One region of the Leuconostoc kimchii IMSNU 11154 genome, then DNA from elsewhere that is predicted to be linked to it. Evidence: predicted binding sites of a transcription regulator. Region 1 holds the regulator's gene; the other holds the start of a gene.
The links. The regulator Rex, encoded in region 1, represses fermentation and respiration genes when NADH is low (regulators of the CRP and FNR family bind a similar motif). The targets are predictions, from matches to a motif close to TTGTGAANTANTTCACAA.

Region 1 (16,072 bases):
GTCACCATTGGCTAAGACAACCGCGTGAGGGGCATGTTTAATGCCTGCGATGATTTTATCATACGTTGTATAGATTTCACCATAACGGTCAAGTTGATCACGAAAAATATTGGTCAATACAAACATTTTAGGCGCAATGGCAGCTGTAATTTTTTCAACATTTGCCTCATCAACTTCCAGTACCGCAATTGGCTTTTTGCCGTTAGGAGATGGCTTGACTTTTGTAGTAACGAGCGTACCGGTAATACCTTGAATCATATTTGAACCGGACGGATTTGTGATGACAGTGTAGCCACCAGATGTTAAGACGCGTGTAATCAGTGCCGTTGTTAATGTTTTGCCATTAGTGCCAGTGACAATGATCAGGTCAAAATTTTTCTGAATACTTTGCAAAATATTTGGATCGATTGCAACTGCTATTTTTCCAGGCAGACTTGTGCCACCACGATGTAACACATCATGCAAAAGCCAATAGGTGCTTTTAGCTGCGATGTGTGCAAATGAACTTTTAAGTGTCATAATGTCCCCACTTTCATGTTTATAATTTTACCACGAGAGCACCGTTGTTGGTTAATTTTGATTAAATATTAAATTGATTCAATAACATAAGCACAGGTTTTAAAAGGGTGGCGTACCATAAAAAGGTCATGTTAAAAAGCAATAAAATTAATATTGGTACAAACTGGTTGTGTTAAGCTTAAGATAATCTTTTTGTCTGGAGAAAAAACAATGTTATCACGTCAAAGAAAACATCGCGCACGGAAAAAACATGTTAAAAATTATCAGCGTAAGAGTCTAGCAATTCTAATTATTGGCGGTGTCGCAGGTGTGTTAATTGTGACTAATCCACACCAATTATCGTATGTTATCGAACCCATACAAGCAATGACAATTAATACATCACAAACACTCACGACAACCACGGGTGAGAAAGTAACCTTTAAACGTGGGTTGACGAAGCGTTATTTAATCGTCAATGCAACACAAAAAAAGTTGATCGGCCTACAAACCATTGGCACAAAGACGTATTATTTTTCACCTAAAACTGGTGAAATGGTGTATGGTTTGCAGAAAATTAATGGCAGTAGCTATTATTTTGATCAAAATGGTGTGAGTGATACAAAGGTAGCGTATGAAAAAACAGCTTCATCAGTGGCCAGTCATAACAAAGTGATTGAAAAAGCAATTACAGGTGGCATGAAACTTGTTGGTAAAAGCCCATACGTATATGGTGGGGGAAGAACCCCGCAGTCTATTGCTCATAATGAATTTGATTGTTCATCATTTATTGCTTATTTTTACCGTCAAGCAGGACAACCATTGGTCGTCCAGTCAGCAGCTTCAACGACATTATTGAATCAAATTGGGACAGTAGTAGCATGGGGTGACATGAAACGTGGCGATATATTAGTGACGCCAGATACCTATACAGAAGAGCGACTGCATGCTGCTATTTATTTAGGAAATGGGTTTATCTTACACGATTCTGCGCCAACTCATGGTGTAGCCATTAGCCGGTTAACTGATTTGGTGAATGCTAAAACGTCAAAAACGTTAACGTGGTCGGATTTATTTAAACCTGGAACGGTTCGACAAGTTGTTGATGATTAACACAATGACTAACACGGTAATGTTAAAACATGTTGTTTTTTGTTGTGTTAAAAATTGTTATAATAGTAAGTAGCTGTTTCATTTTTATCGTTAAAGTAAGGGAGGGCAAGTGTTTTCGAAAATAACGGCGTCAGTAGGTTTTCAGCCATGACGTCACTATTTAACGTGGACACGTTAAACATATGGCACAATTATTTTTTGAGTATGGGGCAATGAGTTCCGGAAAATCAATTGAAATTTTAAAAGTAGCTCACAATTACGAATCGCAAGGTAGACAAGTCCTATTAATGACACCCATGATTGATACACGTGCTGGCGTCGGGGTCGTGTCCAGTCGAATTGGCTTGTCGCGCGAGGCTTTAGCTGTTAAACCGGAAGATGATCTGTTTGAATTGATTGCAGGCATGAAATCAGACAACTTAGCAGTTGTTTTAGTAGATGAAGCACAATTTTTGTCACCAAGCCAAGTGGATGAATTAGCTTATGTTGTTGATCACTTGCATATTCCAGTAATGGCGTTTGGTTTGAAACAAGATGCTTTTAATCATTTATTTGAAGGGTCACAGCGTTTAATTGAGTTAGCAGACAAGTTAGAAGAGATGAAAACCATTTGTTCATTTTGTGGCAAAAAAGCGACTACGCAGCTAAGAATTGTTGATGGGAAGCCACAACGTGCTGGTGAGCAAGTCTTTATCGGAGGCGACGAGGCTTATATTCCCACATGTCGGCGACACTGGTATCATCCTGATGCAGAAAAAATTGCTGCAATGTTTCCAATCAAAAAATAGGGTGATCGTTTGAAATTAATATAGAAAGCATACAATCAATGATATGATGCTTTTCGTACATAACAAGAATAAACATGTGAATGACTAGAGAATATGTTTATTGACATACTTTGGAGAATAAAAAATGGACCCAATATTTAAATCTTTACAAACAGTGGTTGATCGATATGATGAACTTAATGAACAATTAGCTGATCCAGAAGTAGCTGGTGATGGTCAAAAGTATATGGCTTTGTTAAAAGAAGCAGGTGAAATGCGCGACACGGTTGCTGCTTATACACGCTATAAGCAGGTTATACAAGAGATTCAAGATGCGGAAGATATGCTTGATGATGACGAATTAGCACCACTTGCAAAAGAGGATCTTAATACATTAAGACCAGAAAAATCAGACTTAGAGGCACAACTTAAAATTTTAATGTTACCAAAGGATCCAAATGATGATAAAAATATCATTATGGAAATTCGTGGTGCAGCGGGTGGAGATGAATCTTCCTTATTTGCTGCAGATTTACTGGATATGTATCGTCGTTATGCAGAAAAGCAACGTTGGGCATTGAGTATTATTGATGAAACAACAACAGAAGTTGGTGGCTACAAAGAAGTTGCGATCATGATTTCAGGTGACAATGTTTACTCCAAATTGAAATTCGAGTCCGGTGCGCACCGTGTACAACGCGTACCCTCAACAGAAACACAAGGTCGTGTGCATACGTCAACAGCGACCGTTGGTGTGATGCCAGAATTTGAAGAAATTGATTTTGAATTAGCTGAGTCTGATTTAGAAGAAGAATTTTTCCGTTCAGGTGGCGCGGGTGGTCAAAACGTTAACAAAGTTTCGACGGCAGTGCGTTTGGTGCATAAGCCAACGGGTATGATGGTTAAAATGCAAGAAGAACGTACGCAAATTAAAAACCGTGATAAAGCGCGTAAATTACTTGCCAGTCGCGTGTATGATTTTTATGCACAACAAAACGAAGCCGAATACGCAGAAAAACGTAAATCTGCTGTGGGTACGGGTGACCGTTCGGAACGTATTCGAACATATAATTATCCACAAAATCGTGTGACAGACCATCGTATTGGGTTGACATTAAATAAATTAGATCGCATCATGAATGGTGACTTGGGTGAAATTATTGATGCGTTTGTAATTGCCGATCAAACGGCTAAATTAGCTGAATTGAACAAAGCTTAAAGATGACAGAAAAACACTTTGAAACACCAAAACAATTTAAATCTGTCCAATCGGCACGCCACGTGACGTCTGATAAGTTGACGGCAACCAAGTGGTATGATTGGGATGACATTAGAAAACCAATCAAACCGGGAAATGTTAAAATATCCTTACTTGAAGGTCGAAAATGGGCGATTGAGGAGCTGACTGCTGTCGGGATGCCCAAAACAGATGCGCAAGATAATGTTGACTTTTTATTAAGTGGGGCATTAAATATTAATTATGCTTATTTACGTGCCAATATCACACGCACTATGCCTGCAGATTTGGCGACAGTGTGGCCCAAATGGATTGCCAAACTACTGGCTAATCAGCCAGTACAGTACATTTTAGGGCATGCGCCTTTTTATGGTCGTGAGTTTATAGTTGATGAACGTGTGTTAATTCCACGGCCTGAAACAGAGCAGCTCGTTGAATGGATTTTAAAAGATGTTAGTTCACAAATTGCGCAACCAATTTCAGTGTTAGATATTGGTACAGGTTCAGGTGCTATTATCGAAACATTAATGTTAGAAAATTCTGATATACGTGGATTTGCGGCTGACATTTCATCTGATGCGTTGGCAGTTGCTGAACTGAATGCACAACGTCTTGGCTTACACTATTTGCATGTGATTGAAAGTGATGTGTATAGTGCTGTAGCAGGACTTAAATTTGATGTTATTGTGAGTAACCCACCTTATATTGCGTCAACGGATGAAGACGAAATGGATATCAGTGTGTTGAATTTCGAGCCACGCACAGCCTTATTTGCAGAACACGATGGGTTAGCTATTTACGAGTTGTTAGCCGAAAAATTGGATGCTCACTTGACTGAACACGGTCGTGCTTATTTTGAGATTGGTTATAAACAAGGGCAACAAGTTGTTGATATCATGCAACAGGCGTTACCACAAGCAAAAATAACATTACGGCAAGACTTTGCAGGTCTGGATCGTATGATTCGAGTAGAAAAATGAAAACAACAATATTTACAACAGATCAACAAGCTTTGGCGAAAGCTAGCGCCTTATTAAAAGCAGGCGAAGTCGTTGCTTTTCCAACGGAAACAGTGTACGGACTTGGTGCTGATGCGACAAATGATTTGGCCGTTAAAAAAGTTTTTACTGCTAAAGGGCGTCCTGCAGATAATCCGTTGATTATGACGGTGGCAGATGTGTCACAATTAGAGGCTTATGTCACAATATCAGAAGCTGCTCAAAAATTGATGACACAATTTTGGCCGGGATCGTTGACTATTATATTACCTATCATTACTGGTCAGGTGTCAATGTTGGTGACAGGTGGTTTGCAAACTGTTGCTTTTCGTTTACCGGCCAATGACGTGACGCGCGAATTGATACGTATGACAGGTGTACCATTAGTTGGACCAAGTGCCAACTTGTCAGGAAAACCATCGCCAACAACAGCTCAGCATGTTTGGCACGATATGCAAGGTAAAATTTCAGGCATTGTTGATGATGGGCCAACTATGGTTGGTGTTGAGTCAACTGTGGTTGATATGTCTGCTGCTGTGCCGACAATTTTACGCCCAGGGGCTGTCACGCAAAATCAATTGCAAGAGGCACTTGGTGTAGCTGTGATTGATGCAACAAGCACGACATCAGTTGCAAGTGATGTGACACCTAAAGCACCAGGAATGAAGTATCGACATTATGCGCCAGATAAAAAAGTCGTCATGTTTGACCGACTAGATGCGTTAGACCTTAAATTAACATTGCAAAAAAATGATGTTGTGATGGCACAAGATGCAACAATTGCAGGGATGCAATTGCCTTTGTCACAAACTTGGTCACTCGGTGAAACGCTTGAAAATGCGACTGAACAGTTATTTGCTGGTTTGCGTTTTTATGACGATGACGATGAAGTTGCAATAATTTATGTTGAAAAAATGCCACCTGTAGGCATTGGTAAGGCGTTTAATAACCGATTGGCAAAAGCGGCAGGGAATCAAGAATTTAATGGGTAGCCTATGCGGTCAGTGATGACCGTTTTCATTTGCAGAAAACAACCTGTATTTTATATGTAAACGTTTACATTTGAAATGCCGTCAGATAGGCGTTTCTAGCGTTATTGCTTGATATAGCAAGGATTTGTGTAATGTTTTACTTGATATTTTGTAAGCGCTTTGATAAACTATATTCAGAAGCTGATTAACAGCTAAAAAGGAGAAATTAATTATGGCACAGTCAAAAGAATTTCATATCATAGCAGAAACAGGTATTCATGCGCGCCCAGCAACATTGTTGGTACAAGCTGCATCAAAGTTTACTTCAGATGTTACTTTGTCATACCAAGGTAAGGATGTTAACTTGAAGTCAATCATGGGTGTGATGTCACTTGGCGTTGGTCAAGGTGCTGATGTTACAATCAAGGCAGAAGGCGAAGATGAAACAGCAGCTATTGCAGCTATTGTTGAAGCCATGGAAACAGAAGGACTTGCAGAATAAAAATGTCTAATAACTTCAAAGGAATCGCGGCAAGTAATGGTATAGCAATTGCTAAAGCCTACTTGTTAGTCGATCCAGATTTGTCTTTTAGTAAGACAACAATTAAAGATGTGGCGGCTGAACAAGCACGTGTCGACGATGCTTTGAAGGCTGCTAGTGCTGATGTGGAAATCATTAAGGCGCGAGCAGAAAAAAACTTAGGTGCGGATGAAGCACAAGTTTTTGAAGCGCACTTAATGGTTTTGTCAGACCCAGAAATGTCGGGTGCCTTCAAACAGAAGATTGCTGATGACCAAGTGAACGCAGAACAGGCAGTCAAAGAAGTGACAGACATGTATATTGGCATGTTTGAAGCTATGACTGACAACGCTTATATGCAAGAGCGTGCGGCAGATATTCGCGACGTTACGAAGCGGATTTTGTCTCACCTCTTGAACGTGGCATTACCTAATCCAGCTTTGATTGATGAAGAAGTTGTCTTAGTATCAAAAGATTTAACACCTTCTGATACGTCACAACTTGATCGTCAATTTGTTAAGGGTATCTTAACTGATTTGGGTGGTCGTACAGCACATGCTTCAATTATGGCACGTACACTCGAAATTCCTGCAGTAGTGGGTTCTGAAGTGGCAACACAAGAAGTTGCTGCAGGTGTAACAGTCATTGTGGACGGCTTAACTGGTGACGTTATTGTAGATCCAGATGCTGACACATTAGCAGTTTATCAACAAAAAGCAGCGGACTATCTGGCACAACGTGCAGAGTGGGCTTTGTTAAAAGATCAACAATCTGTGAGTGCAGACGGTAAAAATTTTGTGTTAGGTGCTAATATTGGGTCACCTAAAGATATGGATGCTGTCCTAGAGAATGGTTCAGAAGGTGTTGGATTATATCGTACTGAATTCTTATACATGGAATCGGATCATTTACCAACAGAAGATGAGCAATTTGAAGCGTATAAAGCTGTTGTTGAAAAAATGGCTGGTAAGCCGGTAACTGTTCGTACAATGGATATTGGTGGCGATAAGAATTTGAGCTACTGGAAATTACCTGAAGAAGAAAACCCATTCTTGGGTTATCGTGCGATTCGTATTTCTTTGGATCAAACCGAAATTTTCAGAACACAATTACGTGCGTTGCTACGTGCATCTGCTTATGGCAATTTGTGGATTATGTTTCCAATGATCGCAACGTTGGCTGAATTCCGTAGTGCTAAAAAGGTTTACTCAGAAGAGCGTGCTAAGCTTGAAGAAGCTGGTGTAGCAATGGGTGACATTAAATTAGGTATTATGATTGAAATTCCAGCAGCAGCAGTCTTAGCAGATAAGTTTGCTAAGGAAGTTGATTTCTTCTCAATTGGCACTAACGATTTGATTGGTTATACGATGGCTGCAGACCGTGGCAATGACAAGGTTGCTTATTTGTACCAACCATACAATCCGTCAATTTTACGTTTGATTAATAACGTTATCGCTTCAGCACACAACGAAGGTAAGTTCGTTGCCATGTGTGGCGAAATGGCTGGTGATCCAATTGCTGTACCAATTTTAATGGGTATGGGATTAGATGAGTTTTCAATGAGCGCACCATCTGTTCTACAGACGCGATCATTGATGAAAAAGCTAAATACAGCTGACATGAAATTGTTAGCTGAAAAAGCTTTGGATGCCGAAACCAACGATGAAGTTGTTGCCTTGGTGGAATCAGCTACAAAGTAGCGCTTGATTATTTCAAAAATAAATTAATATTAATGAGCAAACTGTAAACATGACTGAAGTAATTCGGTCATGTTTGCAGTTTTTTATCGTCTTTTGTAACCAATCACTATCTTGTTCGTTATATCTATGAAAGGAGGGGTATATGGAAATTAATCGCTATGAAAAAATATTAGTCGATATTGCAAATGAAATTGTTGGTTTTTTAATTAATCAGGGTGTGGAAAAAAGTGATGCACAAGATATTATGCAGGATGTTTTTGTAAAATTACTTCAAACAGATATTATATTGACGCCAGATAAATTGCGGCCATGGTTGTATCGTGTTGCACTATCACGATTTTACGATATTTATCGTCGCCAAAAGCGTTACCGTGACATTCTACTAGAACAATATGGACAATATTCCGAAGTTGAACCAATATTGGCGGATTATAGTAGTTTGCAACGTGCATTGGGACAATTAAATGATTATCAACGGGCGTTGATCATTTTGCATTATGATGATCGAAAACGAATTAACGCTATTGCTGCGATTTATAACGTTAGTGAATCCAAAATAAAAGTAGATTTGTATCGAACAAGAAAGCAGTTAAAACACATGATGATGGGGTATGAAAATGAGTGACAATATTAATTTTGAAAAAATTGTTAAGATAGAAAAACGTAAAAAGATGTGGAAAACCATAGCAATTGCCTGTGCTGCGACGTTGGTAGTAGGTGGTGGTGGCGCATATGCTACTCATCAATTTGTAGGACATAAAATGCAAAAGGAAGCTGAAAAACAACAACGTCAGTTTAATATTGAGGATCTGATATATTCACCTAATATGATATCGACATCACAATATTTTTCAGTAACTAGAGCCACGCAAAGTACATTGAAAAGTGACCGTGAAAAAAACATTGATGGGTATCGTGTGTCTTACCCAGAAAAAAGTATCTCATTTAATATGAATGGCATTGAAAGTGCTTCTTCACAAACACCAAATGTTGTTTCTAAAAATGGTTCATCTAAAGAAGTGATTGCCACTAATCGGCAGTCTCAACAAAAAGAACCCTTATTTTTCAATGTGAAGTATGCCCATGCATATCAATCTGCCAAAGATCAAAAATCAATGTTAGCACCAAGCAAGCCAACACACGAGGCCAAAACTTTAGATCATTTATCAAATTCCTTAAGTGAAGTGGCAATCACATTCGATAAACGTTACAGCTATGATGACATTCGTCAAATGATGCCTGATAATGTCATGATCAATTATTATTGGCTGGGCATTAAGAGTGATAAACTAGATGCAACGCATGCCCCTTATATTGGTCTGAATGCTAGTGAAGATGGTACAGGAAAATTGACAGAAGGAACTGGAATTAAAGCAGGTCAAAATGAATTTTTCGGTTATCAAGGACTCAAACAAGCATTAAAAGATCAGTCTGGGCGACAGGTTATCGATAATATAGACATTGCAAAGGATGGTCAAAAACTGATTGCAAAAAATCTCAAATCAGCAACATTCGCTGGCGTAATTGTTACTGGGCGAACACAAAATTTAGCTAAACTAGATAGTCAGCATTATACGTTTGCGACAAATGTGGGTGTCACAACACCGATTATGCCGTATCAAGAGCCAATCAAATAACTTCTATCTCAACCACCGTTTGGTGGTTGTTTTTGTGTTAAAATATAAATTATGAAGATTCTAGCATTTGATACAAGTAACCAGCCACTGACAGTGAGTTTGGCGGAAGATAATAACGTTCTACGGGTTTTCTCGACTAACGAGGCACGTAATCATTCTATTCAATTGTTGCCAGCCATTCAAGCCACGTTGGCAGCACAACAATGGACATTATCCGATATTGATCGTATCGTCGTAGCGCAAGGGCCAGGCTCATTTACTGGGTTAAGAATCGGCGTGACGGTGGCTAAAATGCTAGCTGATACATTAAATATAGCCTTGGTTGGCGTTTCTAGTTTGGCCATTTTAGCGCAAAATGTGTCGAATGAAGGATTAGTTGTGCCGTTATTTAATGCGCGTAATGATAATGTTTTTTCAGGTGTTTATCAGAACGGTGAAAATGTTTTTCCTGATGCGCATCAACCCCTCATTAATTTGTTTGCTTGGCTAGCCGAACGTGACGAAACAGTGACGTTTTTGGGTGATACCGATATTTTTGCAGAAAAAATTGCAGAAAAATTTGGCACACAGGCTCATGTATTAACACCAAGTGAGAGTTTACCTGACGGGCAGGGTATTGTTTCTTTAGGCATAAAAGCCACGCCAATTGCAAGCATTGCTGACTTTAATCCACAATATTTGCGAAAGACACAAGCAGAGTTGAACTGGATTGCAGCACATCCGGGTGAGGATAACCCTGAAAATTATGTTTTTGAAGTTTAATCGGCATCATAAATTACCCGCGGCATTACCAAAATTTGAACAAAAATTAGTTGACACTAGAGGGTATTCGTTTATATTGAGACGAGCAACTGTTGAAGATATTGATAGTTTAGTACATATTGAGGAAGCTGTGTATGCTGGTAAGGCACCATGGTTATTGCGTGATTTCTTGAGTGAACTATCTAGACCGCGTTTACGCCTGTATTTAGTAATTCAACGAAACGATCAAGTGATTGGTTTTGCAGGCGCAGCTTATAATCGTGAGAAGCAGGATATACATATAACGAACATTGCGATTGTGCCTATTTGGCAAAAAAATGGGCTGGGGACGTTGATGATTGAGGAATTAGCGGCTTTTTCAAGGGCCGTTGGTGTGACAACAATGAGTTTAGAAGCACGTGCTTCTAATCATGGTGCCATGGCTTTATATCAGCGATTAGGTTTTTTGAAAACGGATGTAAAGAAGGGTTACTACTTTGGTGATCATGAAGATGCAATTACAATGGTAAATCATTTTGAACATAAAATTAGCGACAATTGAAGATAGTCAGCAGATATTTGAAATTGCCGAAGCTGCCTTTTCACCGTCTCCTTGGCCAAAATCACTATTTGAACATGAGTTAACAAGCCCTAGAAGCCACTATTTTATTGCCGATGGTGGTTTTGTAGGCGTGACGCAAATACTCGATGAAGTTGAAGTTGGTAGTATTGCTGTACACCCAAATAGCCAACGTCAGGGATTGGCCTTTCAACTCTTGACTCGGGTTTTTACGTTATCTCATGCACAACGTTTTTTGTTGGAAGTAGATGAATCGAATGAGGCAGCGATTCATTTGTACGAAAAATTGGGATTTAGTGCGTATTATCGTCGAGAAAAGTACTATAAAAATGGACATGCGGCCATAATGATGGAAAGGAAAGTGTGAATACTGAGGGCATGCCTCTGTTCACGTTGTGATATCATGACTAAAATTATATCATTTGAATCAAGTGCAGACGAAACAAGTGTGGCTATTGTTGAAGATGGCCATATTATTTTAAGTAACGCTGTGGCGACACAAATTAATTCACACCAAAGATTTGGCGGTATTGTACCAGAGGTTGCTAGCCGACATCATATTGAATGGATCACACGTGTATTAGATGATGCTTTACAAACAGCCAATGTGAAGCCAACAGATTTAGATGCCGTAGCTGTGACATATGGTCCAGGGCTGGTTGGCTCATTGCTTGTCGGATTAATGGGTGCTAAAGCCTTTGCTTTGGCACATAATCTACCAATTATACCGGTTAATCATTTGGCTGGGCACATTGCTGCCGCTAATTTTAATCAACCGATCGTCTATCCTGCGCTGGCGTTAATGGTGTCTGGTGGGCATACAGAATTGGTTTTAATGCATGAGGAAAATAGCTTTGCGGTACTTGGTGAAACACGTGATGATGCTGCAGGCGAAAGTTTTGATAAAGTTGGGCGATTACTGAAATTACCGTATCCAGCGGGTAAAACAATTGATGAAATGGCACATCGCGGGCAAGCAACAATTAAGTTCCCAACTGCCATGGCACATGAAGATAACTATGATTTTAGTTTTTCTGGCTTAAAAAGTGCCGTGATTAATTATGTCCATCATGCAGAGCAAAAGGGCGAAACCATTGATCATGATGATTTAGCCACAAGTTTTCAAAATGCAGTTGTTGCTGCACTCATAGGTCGCACACGACGCGCATTAAATGATTTCCCAGTAAAAAGTTTTATCTTAGCAGGTGGCGTGGCAGCTAACACCCAACTACGTCAAGAACTGTCGACGTTATTGGGAACAATACCAGAGACACAATTTATACCAGTACCACACCAATATACAGGTGATAATGCTGCCATGATTGGTGCAGCGGGATATTGGAATTATAAACAAAACAAGTTTGCAGGGCTGGATCTTAATACAGATCCAGGATTAGACTTTGACTTATTAAAGGGATGATTAGATTGTGAATGTATCACTATCTTTTGCGGATGAGCTTATGTTTATGGTATAATAGTTATGCAAAAGTTCACAAACTGAACAGAAAAATAGATTAATATATGTATAATGCCGTCAACCTGTGTTGATAGGTTTTATCATCACAAACTGGAGAAACTTATGACACAACAACCAAAAATTCCACGCGCGACAGCAAAGCGCTTACCTATTTACTATCGTTACCTCACATTTTTGAATGATGCGGGGACAGATCGTATTTCATCTGCAGAATTAAGTGATGCGATTAAATTTGATGCGGCTACAATTAGACGAGACTTTTCTTATTTTGGTGCTTTGGGTAAGCGTGGCTATGGTTACGATGTGAAAGCATTGCTTGATTTCTTTGCAAATGTTTTGGACCAAGGGAGCCTCATCAACGTGGCCCTAATCGGTGCGGGTAATTTGGGACAAGCTTTGATGAACTTTAACTTTCATCAATCTTCCAACATGCGTATTTCAGCGGCATTTGATGTAGATGAAACACGTGCTGGTACAATCATGGCTGGTGTACCCATTTACGCAATGACAGAGTTAAAAGAACAAATGACAGCACAACGTATCAACATTGCTATCTTAACAGTGCCTCAAAACGTGGCGCAAGATATCACGGATCAGTTGGTTGATGCTGGCGTGAAGGGTATTTTGAATTTCACGCCATTACGTGTCACAGTACCAAGTGGTGTGCGTGTACAGAACGTTGATTTAACAAATGAACTACAGACATTAGTTTATTTCATTGATAACTATGGTTCAATTACGACAGGATTATAAAAAGTATGGCCATTTTAGATTTAAATGATTCAAAAAAAGTTGCTGCCTATCAAAAATTTGTGCGTGAAGACCCACGAGGTCAGGTGACACAAGATCCTTTGTGGGGTGAGTTAAAAGCTAATTGGGGTCATGTCTATGTTTATCATGAAACAGATGGTAAAATTGACACTGTTTTAACTGTATTAACGGTTGAGGCTGTTCCGGGTAAGTTATTAGGCTATGCTGGACGTGGCCCAATCGGTGATGTGACAAATATACAGCTTATTCGATCCATGATTGATGAGGCATTAGAAGCATTACCTGATAATGTCTTCCTCATTCGCTTAGATCCCGAAGTATCCTACAGTGATGCCTTAAATACCGCATATCAAGAGGCAGGATTTACGACACGCAATCGTGCAGTTAAAAATATGCATGGCAATATTCAGCCACGAAAAAATGTGGTTCTATATTATGATGGTCGCGGTGAGGGTGCAAGCCCGATTACGAATGAAGTTGAGCTGATGACACACTTTAAACGGGACTATCGTAACCAAATCCGCCGTGCTGCTAAGGATGGTGTAACGGTCACGAGTGGAGATACGCAATCAGATATTGAAGCATTTTTTGATACTTATGTTATGATGGCTGCGGCACAAGGTATTACCCACCGGCCTATAAGTTATTTTCTAAAAATGCAAGAATTGTGGCAAGGAACTGGTTTATTTAAAGTATTTCTGGCGCATTATGAAGGTCAAGTGATTGCTAGTGGTATTGGTTTCAGTTATGGGGATGAAATTTGGTATATGTATGCTGGATCAAATCGCCAATATGCTAAGCACTATGGACCATATGCTGTGCAATGGGAAATGTTAAAATGGGGCTTATCTCTAGGTAAAATTGAATACGATTTTGGTGGTGTTGGTGACTTTGTCCCCGAAGATGGGCTATACAAGTTTAAACATGGATTTGCCTATCATGATCCACATGCTGAATATATTGGGGAATTAGATTGGGTTGTAGATGAATCTGGTTATCAACAATATATTGCACAATTCAATTAAGTATGTCGTCTGATGGCGGCATTTTTTAGTGCATTATGATATAATTAATAGATTATATTGGAGTGATTATGTTGAAGTTTAAAAATTTAGTCACCAAATATCAAGCCATCTTGTTGTATGTGATATTTGGTGTGTTAACGACAATTGTTAATATTATTGTCTTCTTTTTATTTTATAACCAATTACATATGGGCCATAATATTGCCTACGTCGTGGCGTGGCTTTGGGCGGTACTGTTTGCCTATTTAACTAATCGTGTTTGGGTGTTCCATTCAAAAAATACGACGCTTAAAAGTATCATCAAAGAAATTTGGCAATTTTATTTAGCACGTATTTTAACTGGTATTATCGGTTATTTTATTTTAAGTGTTGGCGTGGATATTCTAAAGCAAGATGCTAATATTTGGAATATTGTGCAAAATATATTTGTGATTGCTTCGAATTTTGTACTCAGTAAATTGATTATTTTTAAGAAGAGGGCAGAACAATGACAATTAAGATGATTGCATCCGACATGGATGGGACATTTCTAACAGCTAATGATATTTATAGTCAGGGCAGATTTGAACGTATTTTGGATCAACTAGCAGCACGTGATATGCATTTTATTGCCGCTTCTGGACGTCAGGTTAAAAATTTGCAAGAACTTTTTGAACCAACAATTTCAAAGGGTTATGAAATTGATTTTGTAGGTTCAAATGGTGCGATGGTGGCAACATCTCAAGAACAATTATATTCTGTTCATTTATCTGCTGAACAACTACATAAGGTGATTGATTGGAATGCGAGAAATCCTGAGTCAGCTGAAAATATTATCATTATGACGGGAGATCGTGCAACGTACGTTTCCAACCATGCAACTGGTCCTGTAGCGCAGATGGTGTTTCAGTTTTATCCAAATGTTAAACAAGTTGAGAAGTTAATGGCTGTTGATGATCATATCTTAGAGATCACTTTTGTTTGGCCAAATAATGAGGTACAGCAGCACGTAGCTGAATTACGAGAAATATTTGGGGATGAGTTACATGCAACAGGGTCAGGATTTGGTTCAGTTGACGTGTTAGGCAAAGGCGTGGATAAAGCTGCTGGATTGCAAGTTTTACAAGATTACTATGACGTTTTGGATAGTGAAGTCATGACCTTTGGTGATAATGGGAATGATTTAGAAATGTTACAAAAATATGAACATGGCTATGTGATGCCAAATGCTGACAGCTTTATGCTGGAGGCCATACAAAAACGAGCATTGAACACAAATGTTAATGATGGTGTGTTACAGACAATTGAAAATTATTTAGGCATATAAAAAAGATCGCAAGCAGCGATCTTTTTTATATGCCTAATTTTTAGGGTCTGGTGAGGCAAAACGATTAACACCGATTGCCACAATGACGCCAATAAAGGTATCTATAATACGGTCAATGACATATAATACCGTCGCACCAGCAGGTATATTCAAAGAAATCATTAGAAGTGCAGCTAGTGCACCAATAACACCGCTATTGAAATTAAAGCCATCCAAAAAAACAATGGCAATAATAACGAGAAATGGCAAAAAAATCATAGAAACCCATGTTGCGTTATGAGTATGAGCATGCACTAAAAAGTAGATTAAAGCCAATATACCACCGACTAGGTTTGACATGAGACGTATTTTTGCAAAGCTAAGTGTTTTATCCCAACTTTCACGTAAGGCAAAGACTGATGCAAGAGCCGCAACGAATGGGGGCCTGTTAAAAAAATAAAAAATAATAATGATAAGCATAACGGCCATCGCCGTTTTCATAGTACGTAACCCAATACGGAACCGACCAAACTGCATAACGACCTCCAGTAATATTCTTATTATTTTATCATAAAAATATGGTAAAATCTATGTAACAATAAAAGGAGATGTGACGTAGAGAAAATAATATACTAAAAAATCATCTGCGCAAATAATAGTCATGTCAAATACAACAATAGAATTACTCAATAACCATAAATCAATTCGTGCTTTTACAAATCAAAAAGTATCAGATGAGATTGTTGCTACTA
Region 2 (16,072 bases), 900 kb from region 1:
CTTCCATCGCAGCATATTTCATTGGTTGCATTGATTGTAATTCAAACGCATGTCTATCACCACTGGCTAATGCACCGACGACACCGATAACACCAATAACTAATGCAATGTTAATTGACTTTCGGAAAAAGATAATTTGAGCATCACCCTTTTTCAACTTCAATAGTTTAAAAGCAGACATACCAGCAACTAAAAACCCTGCCGTCACCAGCGTACCTGTCACAACATGCGGAAACTGAACCCATAATTGTTGATTTTTTAATAAGGCACTAAAACTAACTAATTGTGCGCGTCCTAAATGATTATCTATTGCATAGCCAACCGGATTTTGCATGAAAGCGTTAGCTGCTAGAATCCATAATGATGATAAAGCTGATCCAATTGTCGTTATCCAAATAAATAAGACATGAATTCCTGGCTTAAATCGATCCCATGTGAACGACCATAAGCCAATAAATGTTGACTCCGCAAAAAAAGCAACCAAGGCTTCAATCGCCAGTAATGAACCGAATATATCGCCAACATAACGTGAGTATTCAGACCAGTTCATCCCAAATTGAAATTCTTGAATAAGTCCCGTTACGACACCAACAGCGAAACTTAGCAAGAATATTTTACCCCAAAATTGCGCCATTTTCTTATAAACATCATCTTTTTTAATGACATAAATTGTTTCCATGACTGAAACCACAACACCTAGTCCGATTGACATCGGAACGAAGAAAAAGTGAAAAATCGTTGTCATAGCAAACTGAAAACGTGCTAAATCTAGGATACCTACTAATGTAACCATACCATATACTCCTCCAAACTTCTATTAGCAGCCTTATTATCACCCTAAGGTGGTCGTTTACAGCTAATCAAAAGTTTTAACTATTAAAGACAGTGAGGTAAATACCTGTTCATCTCCATTGTCTAGTTTATCACTTGATAAACTATTAAGTTGTTAAATTTTTGTAACAAAAAAAACGCATCACGCGTTTTTAATGATTATTCAAAATTAGCGTCATCTTCTAAAAATGTATTAAGTACTTCCTCAACCATATCCCATTCTTTTTCGTCTTCAATCTGGATAAGGTCTTCTTCAGTTGCATCCCCGTTTTCATCAGGGTTAAAGATGTAAGCTTGAATATCAACTTCTTCATCATCCTCAACACCCTCTGGTATAAGCAAAATGTAATCTTTACTATACTCTTCAGAATGGAACGTAAACAGTATTTCATATAAAGTTTCATCACCGTTTTCGTCAACCAACGTAATGTTTTGTATTTCTTCTTGATTTGCCATATTTAATAAAACGAGTAAACAGTATTATTGTTAAGTCAATAATGCTCTAGCCAGATAGCTGCAACTCGCATTCCCTTCAAAGTTAATAGTTCTATTATAACGTAAAAATAACGTTTCGTCATTGAAACGTTATTTTGCCTACTTTGTTAATTTACCGTTTGCGTCTAAATAATTTTGCAAAATAAATTCAGCAGCAATTTTATCAATCACCTGTTTACGCTTTTTGCGTGATATATTTGCTTCTTCAATTAACATGCGTTCAGCTTGCACAGTAGTTAACCTTTCATCCTGAAAATCGATAGGTAAATTAAACTTGTCCTGAACCATCTTAGCGTAAAGACGTGAAGCTTCAGCACGCGGTCCTTCAGAATTATTCATATTTTTTGGTAAGCCAAGTACAACACCCTTGGCTTGTTTATCTTTAATAATCTCACCAAGACGTTCTAGACCAAACTCTTTTTCGTCTTCGTTGATTCGGATAATTTCAACGCCTTGTGCTGTCCATCCCATTGGATCACTCACAGCAACGCCAACTGTCCGGCTGCCAACATCTAATCCTAGTATTCGCATTATTTTTTTAAATAAGCGCGCACAAGTTCTTCAATAATCTCGTCACGTTCATGGCGTTTAATCAAATTTCTAGCATCGTTAAGACGCGGTATATAAGCAGGATCCCCAGACATCAAGTATCCCACTATTTGATTAATTGGATTGTAGCCCTTTTCTTCTAATGCTTTATAAACAATTTCTAATGTATCGTGAATATCTTTTGGCATTTGATTGCCAAAATCAAATATTGCTGTTTCATCTCCTACAGTCATCGTACACGCTCCTTTCTCTAAAAATTTCAAATTCAAATCAAGTATGACCTATTAACGACCATCATTAAGTTCATTTTACCTAATTATTATAACCATAACATCACAATTAAGTAAAGAAAATGACATTTTACCTTAAATTTCTGCTAAGAAATCAGCCACACTAGCGAACGCAGCATCAATACCAGCTGGATTTTTACCACCCGCTTGTGCCATATCAGGACGACCACCACCACCACCACCAACTTTTGGTGCAATAGCTTTAATAAGATCGCCAGCCTTGATACCAGCGGCATTTGCATCAGGTGATGCTGCCACAATGAGATTCACTTTACCATCGACATCAGCCGCCAAAACTAAGATATCAGATGGCTTAGTTTCTTTCCAATTATCAGCCACTTGTCTTAAACCGTCTATACCAGAAACTTGTAATTTAGCTGTAATGTATGAATGGTCATTAATCGTTTCAATATGAGTAAATACATCATCAGCTGCCGCGTTTGCTAACTGTTTTTCGAGTGATTCAATCATGCGTTGCGCTGCCTTGAGTTCTGTCTGTACATCCGCCACCTTTGTCGGTACCTCTGTCAGTTTTTGCGCCTTTACCGCATTGGCAATTTCTTTTAATGCTTTTTCTTCTGATTTATATAATGCCAAAGCTTGCAGTCCAGTCACAGCTTCAATACGGCGAATACCGGCTCCTATACCAGATTCAGAGACTATTTTGAACAAACCTAGTTCTGAAGTGGCATTAACATGTGTGCCGCCATCAAATTCCTTATTAAACTCACCAATGGAAACAACACGTACTAATTCGCCATACTTTTCACCGAAAACAGCAACCGCGCCCATTTTTTTAGCAGTTTCAATATCTGTTTCTAACCATGAAACCGGCAAATTTTTGGCAATTTCTGCATTGATTAGCGTATCAATTGCATCCAAATCAGCCTCACTAACTGGGCCTTCATGTGTAAAATCAAAACGCAAATACTTGGGCTCTACCAATGAGCCTGCCTGATGGATATCACCACCAATCACATTACGCAGTGCTTGATCAAGCATGTGCGTTGCCGTATGGTTTTTAGATACAGCCGTATGACGTGCCATATCAACACGAAGATTAACCTTATCACCTAATTTAAAATCAGACAAAACTTCTACTGTATGGATATGTTGACCATTTGGCGCGTTCTGAACATCTATAATTTTTCCAATTAACGTATTTTCATCATTTAAAACATCACCAAAATCAGCGACTTGACCGCCCATTTCAGCATAAAATGGTGTTGTATCAAATACTAACTGTAGTTGACTATTTGCTACTGCTGTCTGAAGTAACGCGTCAATTCCTGTCTCATTTTGACCAATAATAGCTACAACTTCTGCACCATCAACAGCTGTCTCTGACCAACCAACATATTTTGAAGGGACTTTAAGGTCCGTTAATACAGCATTTTGCACGCCCATTGACTTATCAGTTGACCGCGCTGCACGTGCACGTGTACGTTGTGCTTGCAAGGCCTCATTAAAACCAACGACGTCAACAGTCAAACCTGCATCAGAGGCTTGTTCTTGTGTGAGTTCTAGCGGAAAACCATAAGTATCAGATAATTTGAACGCGACAGCACCAGATAGTTGTGTCTTACCAGCCAATTTAACATCCGAAATGACATCGTTCAATAACGCAAGGCCACCCGTTAATGTTGCATTAAACCTTTTTTCTTCTGCAGCAATGGTTTTTTGAATTTTAGCCGTATTTTCCGAAATTTCCGGATAATAGCTTTTCATAATTTCGCCTACAATTGGCACTAACGTCGTTAAAAACTCACCTTGAATACCTAATTTTTGTCCATGTAACACTGCTCGGCGTAACAATCTTCTAATCACGTAGCCACGCCCCTCGTTCGAAGGCAACGCACCATCACCAATAGCAAAAGTAATCGCTCGAATATGGTCAGCAATGACTTTAAAGCTTGTGTTGCTATCTGAATCTTTATTACTGTCATACACAAAATTATTGGATAATTCTGATGTGGCTTGGATAATTGGCAAAAACAAATCCGTATCAAAATTAGTTCGTCCATTTTGAAAAACAGAGACAAGACGTTCCAGTCCCATGCCAGTATCAATATTTTTGTGTGGTAATTCTGGATATTGTGAATTATCAGTTAAACCAGGCAAATGATTGAACTGAGAAAATACAATATTCCAAATTTCTAAGTAACGTTCATTTTCGCCACCAGGATACATTTCTGGATCATTGTCAGGCAAATCTTGGAACGACGTACCACGATCAAAGAAAATTTCTGAATCAGGACCAGAAGGTCCTTCGCCGATATCCCAAAAGTTATCTTCTACTTCGTAAATATGGTCGTTTGAAATATCAGTCTTTTCTTGCCAAATCTTTTTGGCCTCCTGATCTTTTGGATAAACAGTCACATATAGCAGTTCTTTGTCCAGACCATACCATTCTGGACTAGTTAACAGTTCCCACGCCCAAGGAATAACGTCATCTTTAAAGTAATCGCCAATAGAAAAATTACCCATCATTTCAAATAATGTGTGATGGCGAGCTGTCTTTCCAACATTTTCAATATCGTTGGTTCGTATGGCCTTCTGTGCATTGGTAATTCTTGGATTATTTGGTATAACTGAACCATCGAAATACTTTTTCAAGGTTGCCACACCAGAATTAATCCACAATAACGTTGGATCATCTTGTGGAATGAGATTTTTAGAAGGTACAATTTCATGACCCTTTGAAGCAAAAAAATCTAAAAACATTTGACGTACTTCTGCAGAACTGAATTCTTTCATTGATATATTCTCCCGGATTTAATTATAAAAAGACCAAAACAAAATGCGGACGTGTTACCGTGGTGCCACCGCAATTTGTAATGATCTGTCATCTTTACCTTCATAGCTCATAACGCTGAGTCGCGGTAACTTTTTAGTCACAGTAGTACAATCTGGGAGCACAAAATTACTGCCGTGTGTTTTACATTAACCAACACATTTCTGATGATCGAGCTCAAAATTTTATATATCCAGATTTCTTAGATTATTATAGCACATTACCAACCAATATGATTATCAGTTTCTGGCAAGGACAACGTTCCTGCCTCTAATTCATTAAATGCTTGGGTCAATATTTTAAACGCTTGGCTCAATTGCGCTTCCGTAATAACCAAAGGTGGCTGAAAACGTAGTGTATTGCCACGTAAACTAATCATTATAGCGCCAAGTTGGAAAATACGATAAATTAATTTCGTTGTTGCTTGATTATCTGGTTGGCCTTTTTCATCAACAATATCAATACCACCATTTAAACCGTATATACGAACATCCCCAATAAACCAGTAGCTATGCGCTGCTTGTTCAAAAAAGTCTCGCGCTAATTCACCTAGTTTTTCAGAACGCGCAACCAGATTTTCTTCTGCTAGAACGTCCAGTGTTGCCATAGCAGCAGCCGCGGTTACTGGATTACCCGCTGTTGTATAAACATTAGCCGGTGCAGACAAGCTCGACATAATCTCCTTACGGCCAACAACTGCACTAAGCGGTAAACCACTTGCCAATGATTTACCTATGCTCATCATGTCAGGCGCGATACCAAAATGATCAATCGACCACATTTTTCCAGTACGTCCTAGCCCTTGATTGACTTCATCTACTGCAAATACAATACCATGTTCTCTCGTGAATTCATAAACCAGTGACATATATTTTTGTGGTACTTTAATGATACCCCCATCCCCTTGAATAGGTTCGATAATCACTAAGGCAACTTCATCAGCTGGTAAGTAGGTCTCAAATGGCAACTTAAACTGCTTGAACAAACGATCTGAAAAGTCGTCATCACTCTCACCAACTGCTCGCTGGTTCTGATCTGGAAATGGTACTTTTATCGTATTTGGCAATAACGGACCAATTTTTCGGGTCATATTTAAGCTAACACCAGAGATAGAAATAGAGCCATAGGTTGATCCGTGGTAAGCACCTGTAAAACTAACGACGTAGGACCTATGAGTGTAGCCTCTTGCAAATTTAATGATTGCATCATTAGCATCTGAACCTGAATTACCAAAAGCAACTTGCTTTTGAAAGTTACCCGGTGTGATATCTACCAAACGTTTTGCTAATAATGCAGTCACTGGATTAGCAAAATAAGCCGGTGTATACTGAATTAATTTTTTAGCTTGATTTGAGATAGCTGCAACAACTTTTGGATGTGAATGCCCAATATTTGTTGCACTAGCGCTCGCCAATAAATCGATATAATCATTACCGTCAGCATCGGAAATAATAGCGCCTTGTCCATGATCAATCACAATATCAAAATATTTAACACGTGTTGCATCTGCTAAAATAATTTTCTCTTCGTCTAAAATTTTTTTATTTTCCGACATATACGACTCCCTCGCATCTAAATTTATGTACAATAAAAGCCCTGTCAAATCAGGACTTTTCGTCTCATTTTTTTTGAGATAGTTTACTGTGTTTAGATCCATAAATGGCATAGATAATAAGACCGATTACGAACCAACCAAAAGCATACATTTTTGCTTGATTATCTAATTCATAGAAAATAAATCCAGACCCCAAAGCTGCCAAAGCTGGCATCACTGGGTAAAATGGCATTTTAAAACCAGGTTCCTGAATATCTTTCCCTTCACGGGGACGTAAGGCATAAATGCCAAGTGACACAATGATAAAAGCAATCAACGTACCAGCAGAAATTAAACCAGCTAGTTCAGTAAAACTAAACACGGAACCAATTAAAATAGCAATGACAGACAATACTAACAAGGCATTGTTAGGCAACCCTTTATCATTTACTTTTCCTAAGAAACTTGGGAGCAAGCCATCTCGTCCAAAAGCATAAAGTAAACGTGATCCTGCTAACATCATGCCGATAATGGCTGTAAACATCCCTAATAACGCGACAACAGACAACAAGTTAGACGTGAATTCATGTCCTGAATGTAATAACGCCCAAGCGGCAGGCGCTGCATTATTAGCATATTTTGAGTAGTGGAACATTCCCACCAAGACAAGTGCAACCGCTACGAATAATATTGTAGCAATAATTAACGATCCAATAATACCACGTGGCATTGTTTTTTTAGGATCTTTTGCTTCGGCAGAACTAGATGCAATCGAGTCAAAACCTATATACGCTAAGAAGATCTGAGACGCTCCTGAAAAAATTCCTGACCAACCACCAAATTCCGTTCCTGGCTTATGTGCTGGAATAAATGGTACATAGTTCCCAGGATGTATTGCCGTTAACCCCACACCAATGAAAATCAAAATAACGATTACTTTACCAACAACCAACACATTTTCAACGCGAGCAGTTGTATTTGTACCACGCCACAATAAGACAGCTACAACTAAAACAGCAAATAGTGCAGCAATATCAATAACGCCACCGTGTCCAGCAGCAAACGATCCAGCCAAAGCAGGCGGAAGGACCAAATGATGTGATCCAAGAAATAATTTAAAGTTTGCTGACCAACCGGAAGCGACAAACGCAACAGCAATAAAATATTCCGCTAAAAGTGCCCATCCAGCAATCCAGCCAAAGACCTCTCCAAAAACAACATTGGCCCACGAATAGGCAGAACCTGCAAACGGCAACGCTGAAGCAAATTCAGCATAGGCAAACGCAGCTAACCCTGAAACAATAGCAGCAATAACAAAGGAAATTGCAACGGCTGGGCCAGCATGGTTCGCCGCTACAATACCTGGCAACGTGAAAATTGCCGTTGATACGATCGTCCCAATACCTAAAGCTAACATTTCTTTAACACCCAACGTTTTACGTAGATGCCGATCACTTGATACAAAACTAGCTGGCGTTGCTTTGTGTAACCATCCTGTCTTTGGCTTTGATTCTGACATATATTTGTCCCCTCAACTTCATAAAACTTACTTTAATATATTAACATTTTCTAATTTTGTTGTCAATGTTCCCCATAAATTTAAAGTTTATGCCCATCAAATTATTACTTTTGTTAGGCTTCAGTAATAAAATAATCAACCACAATAGCTAAAAATCATAATTTATTGAAACTAATATATCTGCAATGCAAGCTAATTTTTGTATTAAATTCGTAAAAATATGCATATTTACCATAACATATCAAATAGCCATACTTGAATAACCCACCGTTCAAAAAATATACTATACAACATCAAGCAAATAGCATGCTAAAAATTAGATTGATTCAGATCATCTTTCATAATATTTCATGCCATTTTTATCAGTTTAATATTTTTTTTCGGTTGAGATATCGTTAAAAACAAATTGTTTGACATTTCACAAAACGCTCTGTATACTTACTAATTGTAATAGATATTACGTATAGAAATTGTAAATAATAATAGGAGAATATATTATGATTCAATGGCTACGCAATTCAAAAACTGCAATGTGGATTTTAACAATCCTACGTGTTTATCTAGGTTATCAATGGACACTTGATGGCTGGTCGAAAATAACAGCTAAAGGTGGCTTTGATGCATCTGGGTTGATTATAGGGGCAATTAAAAATCCAGTATTGACACCAGATAAAACCGTCGCATTTCCCTGGTATGACTGGTTTTTAAACTTTTCAACTAACCATGGTAAATCAACAGCTGCTTTTTCTTTCTTGGTCTCTTGGGGAGAGTTATTAGTTGGTTTGGGCCTACTGTTTGGTACATTAACTTTAGCAGCAGCATTCTTTGGGCTCGTTATGAATTTTTCATACCTTGGTGCTGGTGTCGTATCAGTAAATCCCACTTTTATTTTTATAGGTGCTTTATTGTTGATTGGCGGATATAATTCTGGTAAACTCGGTTTGGATCGTTGGGTCACACCATTTTTACGCGCCAAGTTACCATTTTTGAAAAACGATATTAAGATTTAAACATTACCATGTTTTGCATAATAACTTTATAATTAAAAAACCAGTGATTATTTTTTTCAAATAATCACTGGTTTTTCTATTTTAGTTTTTTATTTATTAACGGGTGAAGATATCCCCAAAATCACTTTAACTTTCAGGATACATCATTAGTTCTTTAGGCTAAGCAAATATAGCTGTTAAAATTAAAATAATAATTAAGCCAGTGACAGAAATAATCGTTTCTAAAACAGTCCAAATTTGAAATGTTTGTTTAACAGTTAAATCAAAAAATTCTTTAAAAATCCAAAATCCTGCATCATTGACGTGAGATGCAATTAATGAACCAGCACCAATCGCTAAGGCAACAAATACGGGTAATAATGTATTACCTGGGTTAGCAGCTAAAATACCCGTCACAATTCCAGCAGCAGTCATTCCAGCTACAGTTGCAGATCCAACTGAAACTCTTAAAATAGCTGCAACAGCCCATGCAAACAAAACAATAGCAATGGGGCTCATTGCACCACCAGATTGGAAAGTAGATGCAATTTTATCAGACAAACCAGACGTTACCAATACGCCTCGTAAAGCACCACCACCACCAACAATCAATAGAATGCCGGCAACTGATGTCATACCGGCGTTTAACGACTTGCTAACCTCAGTCATTGACTTGTGTTGCAAAATACCCATTGTAAAGATGGCAAATATTAAAGCGATAGTCATGGCAACCGCTGGATTAGCAGCAAATTCAATGATTTGATCCAACAATGTTGGATTTTTAGGTGTGACACCACCTGTATAAATCAATTTATAAATCGTAGCAATGATCATAAATATTAAAGGAAATACTGAAGTTAACACAGATAATCCGAAGTTAGGTGTTGTCTTTAAGTCATACTCCTTAACTGGCCCAACAGCAGCAATTTCTGTTTTAAACTGAAAAGCGTCTGGTGCATACTTTTGTGCAAGTTTTGTAAACATAGGCCCAGCAACAATAGCTGTGATAATCGATACAATCAAACCAAATATGAGCATCATGCCAATATTTGCACCCAAAGCAGAGGCAACGGCTGTCGGTGCTGGCTGTGGTGGCAAAAATCCCTGAGCTGATGATAATGCTGCCGTCATTGAAACACCTAAGTATAGCAACGGTACGCCAGATTCAATAGCAACAGCGAACACGATTGGTATTAACAAGACCATGCCAACACCGAAAATCATCGAAATACCAATAATGAATGATGCAATTAAAACGGCCCATTGTAACCTTTTAACACCAAACCAATCAATCAATGTTTTAGCTATACGATATGAACCACCCGCATCGGCAACTAACCGACCAATCATACCTCCAAAAATAAAGATAACTGAGTTTGGTCCTAATATATTCCCAACGCCTTGAGAACCAAGAACAGCATCGGGAATTGACATTGGCTTCATACCAAGCAACAATGCCAAAATAAAAGCAGTTATAATTAACGAAACGAACGTATTTAATTTAAACTTTGCAATAAGAAGTAACAAAATCAAAATTGATACGATCAACATGACGAATTCCATGTGTTTTATGTAACGTGTTTCTCTATAACACGTTTTCTCCTAAATTAATTTATTTTAATGAATTATTTTGTATGTTTTCGTTGATAATTGGCAATATTTTCATATTCTGTTTGTAGTTGACGAGACAAACGAATAAATATTGGTGCTAATTCTCGATAAGCTTCAAAATTTTCAGGTAAGGGTTGATAAGTATTCGAAGAACCAATATATTTTGAAATATCATATAAATTATCAATTTTACCTAAGGCCTTTTGTGCAACGATAACAGCAGCCAACGAGCCAGATTCAAACGCTTCAGGTACAGTAACTGGTTGCTCAAAAATATCAGCAAACATTTGGCGCCATAATGGTGAACGGGCAAATCCGCCCGTGGCTTGAATAGAATGTAACTCTCCGACTACCTCTTCTAAAGCTAGACTAACCATATAAACATTAAAGGTAATGCCTTCAAGCACCGATCGCAACATATGTGCTCTCGTATGTCCATGGTTTAATCCGAAAAACGAGCCGCGCGCATTAGCATCCCAAATTGGTGCACGCTCACCACCTAAGTAAGGATGGAAAATGAGTCCTGCAGAACCTGCAGGAACACGTGAAGCAATTTTTGTCATCAAATCATAAGCATCGGTTCCCAGCAATGCAGCTGTTGATTTTTCAGCATCAAACATATTGTCACGCGCCCAACGGAAAACATCGCCACCATTGTTAACTGGTCCACCAACAACCCAATGCGTTTTGTCTAAAGCATAGGTAAATGTACGCCCTTTTGGATCAATAACTGGTTTATCAGAAACAACACGAATAGCACCTGAAGTACCAATTGTAATGGCCGCAACACCTGGTTTTACGGCATTAACGCCCAAATTAGATAGCGGTCCGTCACCAGCACCGTATATAAATGGTGTGTCACTAGGTAAACCAATTGCTGTGGCATATTCAGTAGCCATATGTGTTTCATAGTCATATGGCTCAACTGGTTGTGGTAATTGCGCACGATTAATACCTGTTACTTCGAGCGCTTGATCATCCCAATCGAGATTAAAGATATTAAATAAACCAGTGCCAGAGGCTAATGAAATGTCCATCTTGTTGGCATTAAACAAGCGATGGAACAAATATTCTTTAATGCCAAGATAATGTGCCGCTTTGTTATAAATATCAGCATGTTCAGCCTTAAGCCATAATAGTTTTGACAAAGGTGCCATCGGATGAATCGGTGTCCCTGTTTTCTTATAAATCTCATGTCCTAGACCTGATGCTTTTAACTCTTCCGTATACTTTACAGCGCGCGTATCTGCCCAGGTAATGACACGCGTTAATGGTTGCCAATTAGCATCAAAAGCAATAAGTGAATGCATTGCTGATGAAAATGACACGGCAGCCAATGTATCTCCCGATTCAAAATTAATTTGACCGACAACTTCATGTAAGGCGGCTATTAATGCGTCAAAAATTTCTGTTAAATCTTCTTCAGCCATATCTGGTAAATCACGATATAACGGGTAAGCTTTGTTAGCAGTTGTGACAACCTGATTTTGGTCGTTAAATAAAACTGCTTTTGTTGATGTTGTTCCTAAATCCACACCAATCATGTATTCCATATTTTTACCTCAACTCCTTGCTAACCGTTGGACAATATTCACTCAATACAGAAAAAGCTCCCTTACGGGAGCTCCTGTTCAAACACTGAACAGTTCTTTATATTATTATTTAGCAGAATCCATTGCATGTCCACCAAAGCCATTACGCAATGCTGAAACAACTTTACCTGTAAATGTATCATCTTGCAATGAACGATAACGCATTGCTAATGACAAGTAAATCACTGGTGCTGGCACTTCTAAGTCCAATGATTCTTGAACTGTCCACTTACCTTCACCAGATGAATGCATACGACCAGCGATGGCATCCAAATGTGGATCCTTGGCAAACTGTTCTTCAGCCAATTCCATCAACCATGAACGGATAACTGATCCGTGGTTCCACAACTTTGAAACAGCTTCATAGTCGTAGTCGAATTGAGAAGCTTCCAATACTTCGAAACCTTCAGCAATCGCTTGCATCATACCATATTCGATACCGTTGTGGACCATCTTCAAGTAGTGTCCTGATCCCAAACGGCCTGTATACAAGTAACCGTCTTCTTCAGCAATTGACTTGAATAATGGTTCGATAATCTTCCATGCTTCGGCGTCATCTCCACCAATCATGAAGTTACCGCCGTTACGAGCACCATTCATACCACCTGACGTCCCAGCATCAAAGAACTTGATACCTGCAGCAGTTGTACGCTTGTTTTGCTCTAAGTTGTCTTTATAGTTAGAGTTACCACCATCAATAATGATGTCGCCCTTGTCCATCTTTTCAATTAAAGTATCAATTGTTGAGTTAGTTGGTACACCAGCTGGTACCATTACCCAAACAGCCTTAGGTGAAGGCAACTTTGACAACATATCATCGATGTCTGATGCGCTCTCGATTGATGATGAATAATCAGTTGCCGCCTTAACGAAATCAGCATTCAAATCAAATGCAACAACTTCGTGACCATTGTCAACAGCGTTTTTTACCAAGTTCAAGCCCATCTTACCAAGGCCGATCATCGCAAACTTCATGGTTTACTTACCTCTTATGTTTTTTGTATTTGTATTACTCTTTAATTATATGAAAATTTTTTACATATTGCAACCCCGTTATTGTAAAAAGTTTTCTAATCTTGTATAGTTAGTATATTAATATGACGACATTTAATATACTAACTATATATTTATTGTTGTCAGTCTATTAACGCGATTGATATCATATAGGAAGTATAACTTATGGCCCGTGACATTATTGCGCAACTCCGCGCTCAAAAAAAACAATTTAATCGTACCGAAAACAAACTCATTGACTATGTTATTAATGACCCAAAGCGTGCACGAGAATCGACCATTCAGGAGCTTTCTATTGGTTCAGGCGTGTCTACAGCTACAATTTCTCGTTTTGCTAAAAAAATTGGTTTTGACTCCTTTCGCGACTTTTCAGTTGCTTTAGCAAGTGCATCGTCAACCACAAATACCGTTGGCTTCTTTGGCGAAATTACTGATGATGACGATGTTAAAGCAATTGGTCAAAAAGTGTTTGCGGGAGCAAGTAATGCCTTGAATGCTACGGTTAATAACTTGACTGCTGACTCACTTGACAAGGCCAGTCATTATTTAATTGCTGCTAAACGCGTCGGTTTTTTTGGTATTGGTGGCTCTTCTCTGGTTGCCTTTAATGCTTACCACAAATTTTTACGCACACCGCTAGATGTGATTGCCCACCCAGATTATGATATTCAGTTGATGCAGGCAGTTAAACTGAACAACCATGACACCGCAGTTGTCATCTCACATTCTGGGCGTAACAAAGATACATTATTAATTGCCCAAAAGCTCAAAGAAAATGGCGTTAAAATTATTGCGATCACCTCTTTTGCTGACTCACCATTGGCAAAAATTGCAGACCTTGTTTTATTATCTCTTGCTGAGGAAATTAATTTCCGTAGTGAATCCATGAGTTCCCTAATTGCTCAAATTACAATCATTGATACCCTATTCACCATAGTAGGTTCACAATTATCACAAAAAACACAGCATGTAGTTGATACCATGCGTCATGTCATTGAAGAAACCCGTGCACATTAAAATGCCTTGCTAGTCTTTAGCAAGGCATTTTATTTTTGTTTCACAACATCTGATTTCAAACCGTATTGTTTTTTTTCAGCATCGCCTTGGCTTGGTTTGTAAGCATATCAATTGCTACGAGGTTTTCGCCACCCTCTGGCACAATAATATTAGCATAACGCTTAGTTGGCTCCACAAACTGATGATACATCGGTTTCACAGTTGCCAAATACTGTTCAATAACGCCACGTACGGTTCGCCCACGCTCATCAATATCTCGTTCCAAGCGTCTTAAAAAGCGAATATCATCATCAGTATCAACAAATATTTTCATATCAAGCATATCACGGACTCTTTCGTCATTGAATAACAAGACGCCATCAACAATTAACACATCAGCTGGTTCAACATGCTCAACTTCTTTAGAACGTGTATGATTCTCATAATCATATATTGGTTTATTGATTGTCTCATAGCGTAACAGCCGACGCAGGTCCGAAACAAATAAATCTGTCTCGAATGAATCAGGATGATCATAATTCGTCAAAACACGCTCAGACATTGGCTTATCAGATTGTTCCTTATAATATGAATCTTGCTGTAGCAAAATAGCAGATGAACCATCTTCTATTAAGCGACGCACAAGCTCGCGACTAACCGTTGTTTTACCTGAACCTGATCCACCGGTAATACCGATAACTAATGGTTTTTGCACCATTTTACGCTTTCCTTCCTTCGCTGGCCTTAATGCCCGACGACAACCCATCCAAATCAAGTGACATATCACGGAATTCAGCATTATCAATTGGTAAGTGCTGAATAAAATCATCAAACAACTGCAATGTCCCATCTACTTCTGTTGCAGAAAAATCCAAAACATGCCCGGCAAATTTTTTGTCGTCTGACAAAAAATGTACGTGCCAACCAGCAGCAGTTGGTCCATTAAATATCTCAGGTGCATAATAGCCAACTAAGGTACCAGCGACATCATCTCTATGAAATTCGGGTTGGTTTTTTGAGACATCTAATAAACTTGGAAATGGTATTGTTTGTTTAGCAACTACACGCGTGTGCACATGTGAAAATTTGCCGTGAAATTTAATTGCTGCAAAAATATTATCTAATTGAAATTTTTCTAATTTTGAACTTAACGTGCCAAAATCTACCTCTGAAAAAGGCAAAACTTCTGTTGGCTCATGAAAATGTACAGAAACAAATGGCAATAATACATCTTGATCCGTCACTTGAACAACTTGACCATTACTTAAGGCTTGATAGACTTTACCATCCAAAATAATACCTTCACCATCCAAGCCCTCAAAAGTACCAATACCAGTATCACCGTGTGCCAATAATTCAGCAACTGAGGCTGTCCCCTGCATCTGCTTCCCCATTAACATTGCTAACGTACCGTGTTGATATAAACTACTCATCGTTTTATATTTACGTGTTTAATACACACGCTTCCTCCGTTCTTTATTACTTCTTATTTTAAGCTAATAAAAATGGATGTAAAGCCCCAAAAATATTATTAACTCGTAAATATTTTTTCGACGACCTATTTTTTCGTTTATCGGTCGGCCAGTGATCATAAAAGTACTATTTAATCAATATGCTTAACGCGTCCAACTTCTTCGACCAATAGGCGAACATACTGTCTATCTCCTATTGCACCGGGATGGACCCCGTCATCAGCAAACCAATCTACATGCTGCTCTGCGAGTCCAAACCAATCAATGACATGCAAATTCTTATAATCTTTTGCTGCATCAGCCAGCATATTGTTGTTGTCATTTTGCCACGGCCGACTTTGGACAAAGTTATTCATCCAATAAATCTGACGTTTTGAACCAAACGA

Region 2: a site for Rex is predicted at 8,419-8,436, ahead of LKI_RS03030 (DoxX family membrane protein). Genes of this name have one in related genera too.

Annotation. Positions count from the first base shown of each region.
Region 1 is NC_014136.1:1,405,168-1,421,239, forward strand. Features, by position in the region: gene LKI_RS07645 (Mur ligase family protein) at 1-519, opposite strand, end outside; gene LKI_RS07650 (C40 family peptidase) at 730-1,611, shown strand; gene LKI_RS07655 (thymidine kinase) at 1,794-2,399, shown strand; gene prfA (peptide chain release factor 1) at 2,524-3,597, shown strand; gene prmC (peptide chain release factor N(5)-glutamine methyltransferase) at 3,600-4,595, shown strand; gene LKI_RS07670 (L-threonylcarbamoyladenylate synthase) at 4,592-5,605, shown strand; gene LKI_RS07675 (phosphocarrier protein HPr) at 5,817-6,086, shown strand; gene ptsP (phosphoenolpyruvate--protein phosphotransferase) at 6,089-7,804, shown strand; gene LKI_RS07685 (RNA polymerase sigma factor) at 7,947-8,429, shown strand; gene LKI_RS07690 (anti sigma factor C-terminal domain-containing protein) at 8,422-9,441, shown strand; gene tsaB (tRNA (adenosine(37)-N6)-threonylcarbamoyltransferase complex dimerization subunit type 1 TsaB) at 9,493-10,203, shown strand; gene rimI (ribosomal protein S18-alanine N-acetyltransferase) at 10,187-10,744, shown strand; gene rimI (ribosomal protein S18-alanine N-acetyltransferase) at 10,719-11,129, shown strand; gene tsaD (tRNA (adenosine(37)-N6)-threonylcarbamoyltransferase complex transferase subunit TsaD) at 11,166-12,182, shown strand; gene LKI_RS07715 (redox-sensing transcriptional repressor Rex) at 12,342-12,992, shown strand; gene LKI_RS07720 (lipid II:glycine glycyltransferase FemX) at 12,998-14,035, shown strand; gene LKI_RS07725 (GtrA family protein) at 14,104-14,526, shown strand; gene LKI_RS07730 (HAD-IIB family hydrolase) at 14,523-15,341, shown strand; gene LKI_RS07735 (FUSC family protein) at 15,375-15,857, opposite strand; gene LKI_RS07740 (nitroreductase family protein) at 15,982-16,072, shown strand, end outside.
Region 2 is NC_014136.1:508,941-525,012, forward strand. Features, by position in the region: gene LKI_RS02995 (cytochrome ubiquinol oxidase subunit I) at 1-793, opposite strand, end outside; gene LKI_RS03000 (DUF1292 domain-containing protein) at 991-1,287, opposite strand; gene ruvX (Holliday junction resolvase RuvX) at 1,426-1,857, opposite strand; gene LKI_RS03010 (IreB family regulatory phosphoprotein) at 1,857-2,108, opposite strand; gene alaS (alanine--tRNA ligase) at 2,241-4,922, opposite strand; gene LKI_RS03020 (aspartate aminotransferase family protein) at 5,180-6,514, opposite strand; gene LKI_RS03025 (APC family permease) at 6,579-8,012, opposite strand; gene LKI_RS03030 (DoxX family membrane protein) at 8,510-9,022, shown strand; gene LKI_RS03035 (gluconate:H+ symporter) at 9,182-10,564, opposite strand; gene gntK (gluconokinase) at 10,627-12,165, opposite strand; gene gnd (phosphogluconate dehydrogenase (NAD(+)-dependent, decarboxylating)) at 12,271-13,179, opposite strand; gene LKI_RS03050 (MurR/RpiR family transcriptional regulator) at 13,384-14,235, shown strand; gene udk (uridine kinase) at 14,291-14,932, opposite strand; gene budA (acetolactate decarboxylase) at 14,934-15,647, opposite strand; gene LKI_RS03065 (acyltransferase family protein) at 15,818-16,072, opposite strand, start outside.